3 regions of the Clostridioides sp. LIBA-7678 genome follow, and region 2 is predicted to be linked to each of the others. Evidence: riboswitches for the same ligand, from Rfam matches in the RefSeq annotation. Region 2 holds a riboswitch; each other region holds the start of a gene.
What was found. Region 2 has a riboswitch for cobalamin ahead of ACTG46_RS02150 (energy-coupling factor ABC transporter permease). Riboswitches for the same ligand answer to the same signal wherever they lie in the genome.
Positions count from the first base shown of each region.

Region 1 (4,296 bases), 620 kb from region 2:
TTATTTTTTCATCATCTAACATATAAGAATCTAGATTTCTGGAATGTCTTCCAGTTATAAAAGTGTGATATGAAGGGTCTATATAGTCTGGCCCTACTTTATATGGCTGTACTTTCATATTCCTCTTGACTAAGGCTTGCATTATTCCTAATGAAATTGTTGTCTTGCCTACTCCACTACTGGTACCTGCAATTAAGATTTTTTTCATAATACACCTCCTACCTAAATTATAAATACAGAATCATTACTATTTCATAATCTCATATATTTTCTCTATATCTAAATGCTCTCTTAAAAAATCAGCCAATTTATCATATTCTTTATCTTTAAATTCACCAAAAGAATTTACCTTGCTTTCTAATTCTTGTAGACCTTTTTTCTTTCTTATATTATTTAAAATTTTCCTTGTGAAACTTATTTCATCAAAGATTCCATGAATATAAGTTCCAATTACAGTACCATCTTTATTTATGCTTCCTTCAGTATAATTCACTTCTTCATCCAGTTTTTTTGTTATCAAATCTAAGCTTCTTATACCATCACCTCGATTTGTAATACCCATATGGATTTCATAACCTTTTACTTTTATACCTTTAAGGTCATTCATATATTCACCATTACATTCAACAATAGTAGCTTCTACTTGTGTGGTAGTTTTTTCTTTCTCAAATATTGTTTCTGTATCTAAGAGACCTATACCATCAACTTCTTCAATTTCACTTTCAACATGATAAGGGTCTCTTAATTTCTTACCTAGCATTTGATACCCACCACATATACCAAATATCAATTTACCTTGACCATGCAAATTTTTAATTTGTGACTCAAGACCACTTTCTCTTATATACATTAAATCATTTATAGTACTTTTAGTTCCTGGTATTATTACCATATCTGGATTTCCTAAAGATTCTCCAAAATCTACATACCTGATGCTTACATCTTCTTGTGTCTCAAATATATTGAAATCTGTAAAATTTGACATGTGTGGAGTTCTAATTATTTCTATGTGTATATCACCTTTATTCATTTTTTTCTTAAATCTAGTAGTCACACTATCCTCATCTTCTATTTTTATATCTGTATAAGGAACTACTCCTATAACAGGTACTTTTATAATGTCTTCTAGCATATTTACTCCATCTTGTAAAAGCTCTTTTTTTCCTCTAAATTTATTAATTATTACACCTTTTACTCTTTTTTTCTCATCTTCATTTAATAAAAGCATTGTTCCTACTAATGATGCAAATACTCCTCCTCTATCAATATCTCCAACTATTATTACAGGTGCATCTGCTATTTCTGCCATACCCATATTAGATATATCTCTATCTTTTAAATTTATCTCTGCATTACTACCAGCGCCTTCCATAACTACAATATCATAAGTTGAATTCAAGCTATCAAAGGTATCTTTCAATATATCTACCAATTCTAGTTTGTAATCATGATATTGGGAAGAAGGCATTTCCCCTATAACTTTACCTCTTACAATAACTTGACTTTTGTTATTTCCAGAAGGTTTTAATAGAACTGGATTCATATCAGCTATAGGCTCTATTTTTGCTGCTTCAGCTTGAAATACTTGTGCTCTTCCCATTTCTAATCCTTCTTTAGTTATAAAGGAATTTAAAGCCATATTTTGAGACTTAAAAGGAGCAACAGTATAACCATCTTGTTTAAATATTCTACACAAACCTGCTACTAAGATACTTTTACCTACGTTTGATGCTGTTCCTTGTAGCATTATTTTTTTCCCCACTTTCTAACCCCTCCTTGCTAAAATTTACTAAAATGCCAATAAAAAAAGTCCTATTGCTTCTAAAGATAGGACTTTTATACGTATTAATTAAAAATCTTTCACCCCGAAGACCTCTTGTTTTAAATTAAATTAGGCAGGTATCCTGGCTTAACTTCATCCTACTTCTATAACCTTCCCATCAAATTGACAGTGGTATTTATAGTTTCGTTGGTTTCACAGTAGCGGGGGCTGCAAAGGCATCTAACCTTTTTCCCTTTTAATATATAATTAAGAACCTAATTTTAATCTAATATTCTATTTTCATTAATATTTTTACAGACATATATTGTAATACTTAATTTTAATTAAATTATATAAAGTCTGTAAAATTCATTTTATCTACTACAGTAAATCCACTATTAATTTCTAAAACTGTAATAGATGCATTATCAATTTTAAAGTTCCAATGATATTTATAACCACCAGAAATCAAATGTGTTATTATATTTCTTATTGTTCCTGCATGAGAACATATAAGTATTGTTTTTATATCTGAATGACTATCATTTTCTAAAAGTATATTATCAATTTCTTTTGCCACTCTTTTATAAGAGTCTATGAGACTTTCTCCATTTGGATATCTATAGTTGTTACCTTCTTCTATCATCTTTTCGAACTCTTTGGGATATTTGACTTTAATTTCTTCAAAAGTTATTCCTTCAAAGTCTCCAAAACTAATTTCTCTTAAAGCTTCTTTTTCTTCTATTTCTATTAATTTTAACCTTGATATCTTTTCTATTGTATCCTTTGTACGTGAAGATGGTGTCGTGTAAATTCGGTCTATATTTTCATTACTTAGGTATTCAGTAATTTTATTTATTTGAATTTTTCCTTCTTCACTGATACAACTATTTATGTGACCTGATAATCTTCCTTTTTTATTATCATTTGTCAATGCATGTCTTATTAGTATTAATCTTATCACATTATCACCACTTTTTAGTTTTAAAAAAACATAAAAATTAACAAATATATATAAATCAAATATACAAGCTCTGAAAGTTCTATTCCACAACCTAATATATCACCTGTTACTCCATCAATCTTTTTATAAATGTGTTTTTTGAATAATATTATAAATATAAAAATTACTATAGCTGAACCTAATATTTTAATCAACACTATATTAGGTAATAAGAATATAAATTTAGTAATAAGAATAACTATTAATGATGTATATACTATAGCTGTTATTAACATATTTGTAGTCAGTTTACCTATAAATAAATTTCCCATTCCTTTTTCTCTTGGTGTCACAGTTTTATATGTCAATAACATTACTCCTAATCTTGCAATCATTGGCATAAATATTATAACCCATAATGAATTATTACTTATTATATTGTATATGAATCCAACCTTTAATAAAAGCACAAACATAATTGCTAAAAGTGAATTTGTACCTAACCTTGAATCTTTCATTATTTCAAGCATTTTTTCTTTATCTCTATAGCTATATATTGCATCAAATGTATCTCCTAATCCGTCTATATGAAGACCTCCAGTAATTAATACCCCAGCTAGAGTTATTATTATAGAAGCTATAAATGGTTCAAATAAAAGCATAGAAATCCATCCTATTAAATAAGATAATACACCAATAACAAAACCTACAAGTGGAAAATACACTATTGATTTATAAAATTCATCATCAAATCCTACATTTAATTTTATAGGTATCCTTGTTAAAAACTGTAGTATTAAAATAAATCTTTTCATAGTCACATACTACTCCTTTATTTTCATAGGTATGCCACTAACTACAAAATAAACTTCATTACTTTTTGATGCTATGTATTGATTTATGCGACCTACAATATCAGCATATATCCTACTAAGTTTATTCCCAGGAACAATTCCCATACCTAATTCATTTGTAACAAATACAAAGTATAGATTTGTTTTTTCTATTTCTTCAATAAGTCTTATAACTTGTTCTTTTATATATTCTTCCAATTTGTTTATCTCTTCTTGAGTAGACTCTTCTATATTTAGATTGTGTTTAAACATTAGATTATTTACTAATAAGGTTACACAGTCTAGTATAACAGTTTCATGTTCTTTGTATAGCTGTCTAATTATGGAATATATATCTTCATATATTTCATATGTATCCCAATTTCTAGGTCTATTTTCTTGATGCTTTTTTACCCTATCTTTCATTTCATCATCAAACGGAATAGAAGTTGCTATATAAGCTGTTTTATTATTCCTATTTAAACATAGCTTTTCTGCAAAGTTACTCTTCCCTGACCTAGCTCCTCCTGTTACCAGAACAATTTCACTCATCAAAACACTCCTACATATTAAATTTTTATGCCTTATCTCCCCATGTCAATTTCATCAAAAGTTGCCATATTCCTATAAGTATAATTTGAAGCTTCTATTATGTTAAATGCTAGAGCAGCTCCACTTCCTTCACCCAACCTCATATCCATATTTAGTAAAGGGTCTAATTTCAATATATCTAAGGCTCTCTTAGTTCCTGATTCTGC
Region 1 is NZ_CP196987.1:3,959,280-3,963,575, forward strand. Features, by position in the region: gene ACTG46_RS18230 (cobyrinic acid a,c-diamide synthase CobB) at 1-208, opposite strand, end outside; gene ACTG46_RS18235 (cobyric acid synthase) at 248-1,762, opposite strand; cobalamin riboswitch at 1,878-2,056, opposite strand; gene ACTG46_RS18240 (histidine phosphatase family protein) at 2,112-2,726, opposite strand; gene cobS (adenosylcobinamide-GDP ribazoletransferase) at 2,747-3,520, opposite strand; gene cobU (bifunctional adenosylcobinamide kinase/adenosylcobinamide-phosphate guanylyltransferase) at 3,530-4,090, opposite strand; gene cobT (nicotinate-nucleotide--dimethylbenzimidazole phosphoribosyltransferase) at 4,123-4,296, opposite strand, start outside.
Region 1: linked by a shared signal. The riboswitch ahead of ACTG46_RS18235 (cobyric acid synthase) and the one ahead of ACTG46_RS02150 (energy-coupling factor ABC transporter permease) in region 2 are both predicted to bind cobalamin.

Region 2 (4,296 bases):
TACGGTTTTTACATATGTTATTTAGAAATAAATATAAAACCTTCGAAATAATTGTTTTAGATAATTACGTTTGTTAATATTATAATGAGTGATGAAAAATAGAAGTTACTCAGATATGTATATTAATAATCATAAAAAGCAATTAAAGTGAGGTGATAGTAGTGGAAAAAGCTTATAAGTTTAGAATGTATCCAAATAAAAAACAGCAAGAGTTAATTAACAAAACTTTTGGATGTTGTAGATTTGTATATAATAAATATCTTGCTAAAAAAATAGAAGTTTATGAAAACAATAAAGAAACTTTTACTTATAAACTATGTAGTTCTGATTTGACCAACTTAAAAAAAGAGTTAGAGTGGCTTAAAGAACCTGATAAATTTTCACTACAAAACACCTTAAAAGATTTAGAAAACGCATATAAAAAATTCTTTAAAGAAAATGCAGGATTTCCTAAATTTAAATCAAAAAAAACTAATAGATTTTCATATAGAACGAACTTTACAAATGGAAATATTATGCACCTTGGTCAATATATAAAATTACCTAAACTTGGAATGGTTAAAGTAAGGGATAAACAAGTACCTCAAGGAAGAATACTTAATGCTACTATATCCAAAGAACCAAGTGGAAAATATTATGTATCATTATGTTGTACTGATATAGATATTAAAGCATTTGAAAATACTAATAATCAGATAGGTTTAGATTTAGGAGTTAAAGAATTTTGTATCTCAAGTTGTGGAGACTTTATAGAAAATCCTAAGTATCTTAAGAAGTCATTAAATAAACTTGCTAAATTACAAAGAGAATTATCGAGAAAAACAATTGGTAGTTTAAATAGAAATAAAGCAAGATTAAAAGTTGCAAGACTTCAAGAACATATAGCTAATCAAAGGAAGGATTTTCTACAAAAACTATCTACCAAATTAATACGAGAGAATGATATTATTTGCATAGAGGAATTACAAGTAAAGAATATGACTAGAAATAGTAAACTATCTCGCCTAATTTCTGATGTGTCATGGTCAGAATTTATTCGTCAATTAGAATACAAGGCTAATTGGTATGATAGACAAATTGTAAAGGTAGGTAAGTTCTTTGCAAGTTCACAAATATGCAATAAATGTGGGCACAAAAACAAGGAAATGAAGAATTTAAGTATAAGAGAATGGATTTGTCCTTGTTGTAATGAAACTCACGATAGAGATATAAATGCAAGTATAAATATACTAAAAGAAGGACTAAGACTAATAAGAGTTTAAAATAAATAATGTATGTAAGAACCGTAGGAACTATGGGGATAGCCTGTGGAGAATTGGTAAGACATATTTCAGTATGCAAAATTCTATGAAGCAGGAACCCTGTGACTTTAGTCATGGGAGGTTCAGAGAAGAAAATGCTAAAACAAGAGTATACTCTGATTGTGGAACTATATTAGCAAATAGGGCTTGGAGAGTGGGTAGAAGTAATAATAATAAAATATTTTATAAAGATATAGAAAATGAAAAAGGAAAGTATGTTATTGATATATTATTAGATGCAAGTGGTTCTCAAAGTAGAAATCAAGGAAATGTGGCAATTCAGGCGTATATAATTGCAAATGCCTTAACAGAGGTTGGCATACCAAATAGAGTTATGGGATTTTCTAGTTTTTTGGATTATACAATATTAAAAAGATTTAAAGATTATGATGATAGTTTAAAAAATAGTGAAAATATATTTGAATACTTTTGTGCTGGTAATAATAGAGATGGTTTAGCTATAAAATCTATATGTAGTGGTCTAATAAATAGAGATGAAGAAAATAAAATTTTGATAGTTCTTAGTGATGGAAGACCCAATGATGTAAAGATAGGAAAAAATAGTGAGAGAACCTTAAGAGGAGAAAAAGCTTATAGAGGGATAGTTGGTTTAAGAGATACAGCTAATGAAGTAAGAAAAGCTAGGAAACAAAATATATTAGTATTAGGAGTATTCACAGGGAAAGAATCGGAGCTTGAGGCTGAAAGGTTAATATATGGAAACGATTTTATATATTCAAGAGATATAACTAGATTTTCTGATGTGGTTTCGATGTATTTAAAGAAGATAATTAGAAATTAATCAAGATTATAAAAAATAATTTATATACATAAAAATATAAAAATGAATAAAATTTGTAAAAAATGTAGAAATTTTCACAGAAAAGGTATACAATGATTTATATAGAAAATATTTTAAGAATAATTTAAAAATTAAATATATAATATTATAGGTTCTTCAAGCAAGATTAATAGGGAAAAAGGTTAAATTCCTTTACAGCCCCCGCTACTGTGATGCAGACGAAACTTTTGTTAGCCACTATGATGATATACTTTTATATTTCATGGGAAGGAAGAGGAGTAGGAAGAAGCTAAGTCAGGAGACCTGCCTAAAATATTAAAGTAATTTCTTCGGGGATGGAGAAAGTTTCTTATAATAATTATACAGATATGTTCATTTTATGTGTTTGTATTTGGATTGTCGAAAATTAGAAGCCTAGCCATCGAGTTAGGCTTTTTTATTTTTATTTTTAAAATAAATCAGACATATATTATTTATATTTTAATTATTAGAAAGGGAGAGAGGGGATAGTAAAATGAAACAAAATATCAAATTAGGGGTTATAGCTGCACTTATGTTAATCATTTTAACTCCAGTTACATCGAATGCAATGCACATAATGGAAGGATACTTACCAGTAAAATGGTCTATAGCATGGGGAGTTATATTTATACCATTTTTTTTAGTAGGACTAAAATCAATAGGAAAAATAGTAAAGCAAGACCCTAAAAAGAAAGTATTATTAGCGCTATGTGGAGCATTTGTATTTGTATTGTCAGCACTAAAGATACCTTCAGTAACAGGAAGTTGTTCACATCCTACTGGAGTAGGTCTTGGAGCAATAATGTTTGGACCAAGTGTAATGTTTGTTCTTGGAACTATAGTTCTAATATTCCAAGCATTACTATTGGCACATGGAGGAATAACTACTTTAGGAGCTAATGCTTTTTCAATGGCTATTATAGGACCAATTATATCATTCTTAATATTTAAAGCATTAAAGAAAAAAGACGGAAATAATGCAATGCCAGTATTTCTTGCAGCAGCAATAGGAGATTTGGCTACATATACAGTAACTTCGATACAGTTAGCACTGGCTTTCCCAGACCCATCAGGTGGAGTGATGGCTTCAGCAATTAAGTTTTTAGGAATTTTCTTTATGACTCAAATACCAATAGCGATAGCAGAAGGTATACTTACTGTAATTGTATATAATTTAATTACAGAAAATGGAGAAAAAAGCATACTAGAAAATAATGATAAAGGAGTTAAAGCTAATGAGTGCTAAAACAAAGACGAAAACTAATATATTACTACTTTTATTAGTAGTAGCTCTTATCATATTCCCATTACTTGTTAATTCGGGAGCTGAATATGGAGGAGCAGATGGTCAAGCTGAGAGTGAAATTACTAAGATAAATCCAGATTATGAACCATGGTTTAGTAGCCCATATGAGCCACCAAGTGGAGAAATAGAAAGTTTATTATTCTCTGCACAAGCAGCGTTAGGTGCTGGTGTAATAGGGTACATATTAGGTGTTCAAAAAGGAAAGAGAAGTTAATTATGCTTATAATTGATAAATATGCATATACAAATAGATTAAGTAAAGTAAATCCAAATAAAAAAGTAGCCATAGGAGTAATCTTTCTGATTGCTTCTATGGTAATAAAAAATATATTTGTTTTAAGTGGAATTATGATTTTAATGAGTATTCTAGTTGTTTGTGTAGCTGGAATAGATTTAAAGAATTATTTAAAATTACTCAGAATACCAATGTACTTTTTATTTCTTAGTATAGGAATAACTCTTGTAAATATATCTTTTAATAAGGCAGACTTATTATATAGTTTTGAAATTTTTAGTTTCAATGTAGGAATATCAAAAGCATCTATTGACATGTCTATTCATGTATTATTTAGAGCTATGTCTTGTTTGACTTGTGTATACTTTTGTATACTTACAACACCTTTTAATCAATTAATATTCTTCTTTAAAAAAATGCATTTGCCTGATACTTTTGTTGAACTATCAATGTTAATATATAGGTTTATATTCATATTTTTAGAAGAATTTTCAGAAATATATAAGTCACAAGAACTAAGATTTGGGTACATAAATTTAAAAACTTCATATAAATCCTTAGGAATTCTTGGAAGTATGCTGTACAAAAGACTTATGACAAGGTATGATGATATGTGTATATCATTAGACAT
Region 2 is NZ_CP196987.1:380,296-384,591, forward strand. Features, by position in the region: gene tnpB (IS200/IS605 family element RNA-guided endonuclease TnpB) at 153-1,262, shown strand; gene ACTG46_RS02145 (cobaltochelatase CobT-related protein) at 1,348-2,103, shown strand; cobalamin riboswitch at 2,236-2,428, shown strand; gene ACTG46_RS02150 (energy-coupling factor ABC transporter permease) at 2,618-3,370, shown strand; gene ACTG46_RS02155 (energy-coupling factor ABC transporter substrate-binding protein) at 3,360-3,644, shown strand; gene cbiQ (cobalt ECF transporter T component CbiQ) at 3,647-4,296, shown strand, end outside.

Region 3 (4,296 bases), 1.1 Mb from region 2:
ATTAAATCACCTAATAATCTATTTGTAAGCACTAAAGCCATTTTTTTCGATAATGCTTTTCTTGATATATGATTTATATCTATGTCATTTAGATATATATCCCCTTTTATTGGTGTTATAAGTTTAGATAAAGACCTTAATATAGTAGTTTTTCCAGCACCATTACTTCCTAAAAGGCATAATATCTCTCCATTTTTTACCTCTATATTTATATTACTCACAACTACTTTTTTATTATATCCCACACTTAAATTATTAGTTTTCAACATATCTAAGCCCTGTCCTTCCTTTTCATCAATAGCATTACTACAATTGGTGCTCCTAATAAAGATGTTATTGTACTTATTGGTAACTCTACTGGTGACAAAATTACTCTTGATATCAAATCGCAGAGAGCTGTAACTATACTTCCTAAAAAAATTACCACTGGTATTAGCACTCTATTATCTGATGTCTTAAATATCAGTTTTGAAATTTGTGGTACTGCAAGTCCAATAAATCCTACAGGGCCTGCAAATGCTGATACTATTGCTGCTAGTATACTAGATATAAATACTACCAAAAATCTAAAAAATTTTATATTTATACCAATACTTTTAGCATACTCTTCTCCTAATAAAAAAGCATTTAGAGGTTTTATTATAAAGATACTCATTAAAAGACCTAACATACCAATCAGTATAAGTATCTCTACTTTTTCCCAAGTAAATCCAGAGAAACTTCCCATCGACCAAACAGTAAATTCTTTTAATTTTTCACTATTTGCAAATGATTGTAGTACATTAGTTATACCACTACATACATATCCAGTCATAATTCCTATTATTAAAAGAGTTGTTATATTCTTTACCTTACTTGCAAATAAAATGACTACAGACATTACAATCAAAGCTCCTATAAATGCTGCTACAAATATACTCATTGAAGTTATATTTTCAAATCCTAATGTATATCCACCTAAAATCATAAGCGCTACTGATAAAGTAGAGCCTGAAGATACACCTAATATATATGGTTCAACTATTGGATTCTTAAAAAATATCTGTAGTAAAATTCCTGATACTGCTAAACAAGCTCCACCCACCATAGTTGCAAGTACTCTTGGAATCCTTATGTTGTATATTATTTTATAATGTTCTGTATTATCCATACCTCTTAATACAACATCTATTATTTCTTTAAACTCAATTTTTACAGAGCCAAATGCTACACACACTAAAAAAGTAAGTATCATGCCTATAATTAGTCCTATAAATATTGTAGTATTCTTTATTCTCATTTTATTAATAAAATCCATTTATATACCCCTCTTAACAAATCTATATTAACTAAAATCCATAAAACTCATCTTTTAGTGTCGTATTATATATTATTTATCATAATTTATATAATGTTTAATTTTTTCACCTGTAGTACCTGGATGAAACATCTCAACTAAATCTACTATTAATTCATCAGTCTTATCTACTGATTGATAATAATCTGGAGCAAATACCCACAAGTTACCATTTTTTACAACATCCAAATCAGCCAATACAGGTGCACTAGATTTTATAGACTCTAAGTTTGGTGCATAATCTGAGCTTGATGAGTATACAAATATATCTGCATCCTTTGCAACTTCATGTAGTTGTTCAATACTCACTCTTCCTTCATTTGAATCCATTGAAGCACATGCATTCATTCCACCTGCCATTCTTATCATATTATCTACATATGAATCTTTAGGTGCTACATAAGCATTTCCTTCATATACAGATGCCCATACTACCTTAGGCTTGTTCTTGTTTTTTATCTTTTTACTTACTTCTTCTATCTTTTGTACTGTCTTATTCAATTCACTAGTGGCTATATCTTCTTTATCATAAAACGCAGCTATTAAACTTGTCCATTCCATTCTTCCAAATGGGTTTTGCTCTTTGTATTCATTATCTACAACATAGTTAAGTCCTAATTCTTTTAGTTTATCAATAAATTTTGTATCAGCTTCTGATAGACCACTACTAACTATAGTTAAATCAGGATTTAAGTCTACTATTTTTTCATAATCTGGTGCTAAGTTTGAACCAACATAATGTATCTTTCCGTCCTTCATCAAATCTTTAATTTCTTTGATAGTCCAATACTGTTCCTCTGTCGTTACTGCTTTTATGCTATTTAGCTCACCTATTGTTCTTAGAGAGCAGGCTTGTGTTGTAGATGCTATTAATACATTATCTACAGGTGTTCTAACTATATTAGCATTTTTATACTTTTCAGGAACTTCAATTTTTTTAGGAATTAAAATCAGTTCTCTTTTATCTCCATCAGTTACTTTTTTAATTCCATTCTCTAAGTCTTCAACACTAAATCCACTTGCATATTTTAATTCTAACTTCTTACCGCTACTAACTTGTGCATTCTCTTTATCATTTTTACTACATCCTATAAGACCTCCTACTAAAAGAACTATCATAATACTTAGAAAAAATTGCTTTAAAACATTTACTTTAAATTTCATCTCTTTCACTCCAATATTTTATTTTTATAAGTGGTTAAAAATTTTAATAACATATATTTCTAAAATATATCTCATTAGAATTATATTAAAGTTATCTTTAATAATTATAACCTTTTAATAAAATAAAAAACTTCTCCTAATTTAGAAAGGAGAAGTTTATATATCAATTTTACAAAAAATGAATTGATATTTCATTTTATTATAAATTACAATTTCCACCCTAAATTGAACCTATGTAATACTGGGCAGGTCTCCTGACTCACGGCTTTTCCTCTATCACCCTTCCCAAAATTTTTCATATAAATCTCAGTGGATTTTGATTTCGTATCCGTATACAGTAGCGGGGGCTGTAGTGAACTTGCATCACTTTCCCTATTAAACTAATCTAGTACCCTAGTATTATTTAATTTATTTTTTATTAAGATAATTGTAGTTTATTGTTGGCAACTTTGCAAGGTTGATTTAACATATAAAATAAAGAGTGCCCAAAATGACTATAAAAATCATTTTAAAACACTCTTTGTTTTTTACTATATACTTAATTAAGCAGTTAACATATATTTAATTCATTCATTAATTTTTTAATCTCACATACTTGATTTTCATTTGGTTTTGTAAAAGGAGCAGTCATATAATCACTTACTTGTAATCCCCTTATATTCAGAGCCTTTTTCATTGCTGGTATAAATGGATTTGTTATTAAATAAAAATCCATTGCTTTGTTGATATATTTTTGAATTTCTATAACCTTATCCATATCTCTATTATTATAAGCTTCTGCCCATTTTGAACAAACTTCTGGAATTAAATTTGATAAACCTCCTATACAACCTGCTCCCCCAGACATTAGATTATGTATAAAGTTTTCGTCATAACCACTATATATCTTAAAATTTGGGAACTCTGCTTTCATAGTATTTATTAAATCTCTAGTATGTCCCATTAAAGTTACTGTATCCTTATAACCAACTATATTTTTATGTTTTCTTACAAGTCTTAATGTAAGTTCTGGACTCAAGTCATAACCAGTTCTATCTGGATAATTATATAGATATATTTCAGCTTCTGTATTTTTAGCTATTTCACTATAAAACAACTCAATACTGTCATCATCAAGAGAGAAATAATAAGGGCTTATTATCATAACTCCATCAGCTCCACTATTATGTGCATAATTTGAAAGCTCTATAGACTCTTTTATACTCATACGACTTGTACCTATAAACACTTTTACTCTCTTATTAACATAACTAATTACTAAATCTATAAGTTCTTTTTGCATATCCATAGACATATTAAAGAACTCTCCAGTACTTCCCATTATAACTAGACCATCTACACCTCCATCTATAAGATGGTCATAGACTTTCTTATTTCCTTCTTTATCTAAATTTCCTTCTTCATCAAATATTGTAACCACTGGTGTCAAAAATTCTGCTTTCATAATTTAAACTCCTAAAATTTATTTTAATATGTTCATTTAATACATTCAGGTTTTGCCTTAACATTACCTATATTAAAACATTTATTTAATGTAATTTCTTAAAATTCCAATACTTTCAACCTCACATTCAATTACATCTCCACTACTCATATATCTAGGGGGCGAAAAACCCATACCAACTCCAGAAGGTGTACCTGTAGCTATAATATCTCCAGCCTCTAAAGTCATCCCCTTTGAAAGTTCTGAAACTATGTCTGAAATGTCTGATATGAATAATCTTGTATTAGAATTTTGTCTTTCTTCACCATTTACTCTACTACATACCTTAAGTTTTACAGGAAAAGAAATTTCA
Region 3 is NZ_CP196987.1:3,525,761-3,530,056, forward strand. Features, by position in the region: gene ACTG46_RS16370 (ABC transporter ATP-binding protein) at 1-269, opposite strand, end outside; gene ACTG46_RS16375 (FecCD family ABC transporter permease) at 272-1,297, opposite strand; gene ACTG46_RS16380 (ABC transporter substrate-binding protein) at 1,370-2,500, opposite strand; cobalamin riboswitch at 2,728-2,912, opposite strand; gene ACTG46_RS16385 (dihydrodipicolinate synthase family protein) at 3,051-3,944, opposite strand; gene ACTG46_RS16390 (fumarylacetoacetate hydrolase family protein) at 4,026-4,296, opposite strand, start outside.
Region 3: linked by a shared signal. The riboswitch ahead of ACTG46_RS16380 (ABC transporter substrate-binding protein) and the one ahead of ACTG46_RS02150 (energy-coupling factor ABC transporter permease) in region 2 are both predicted to bind cobalamin.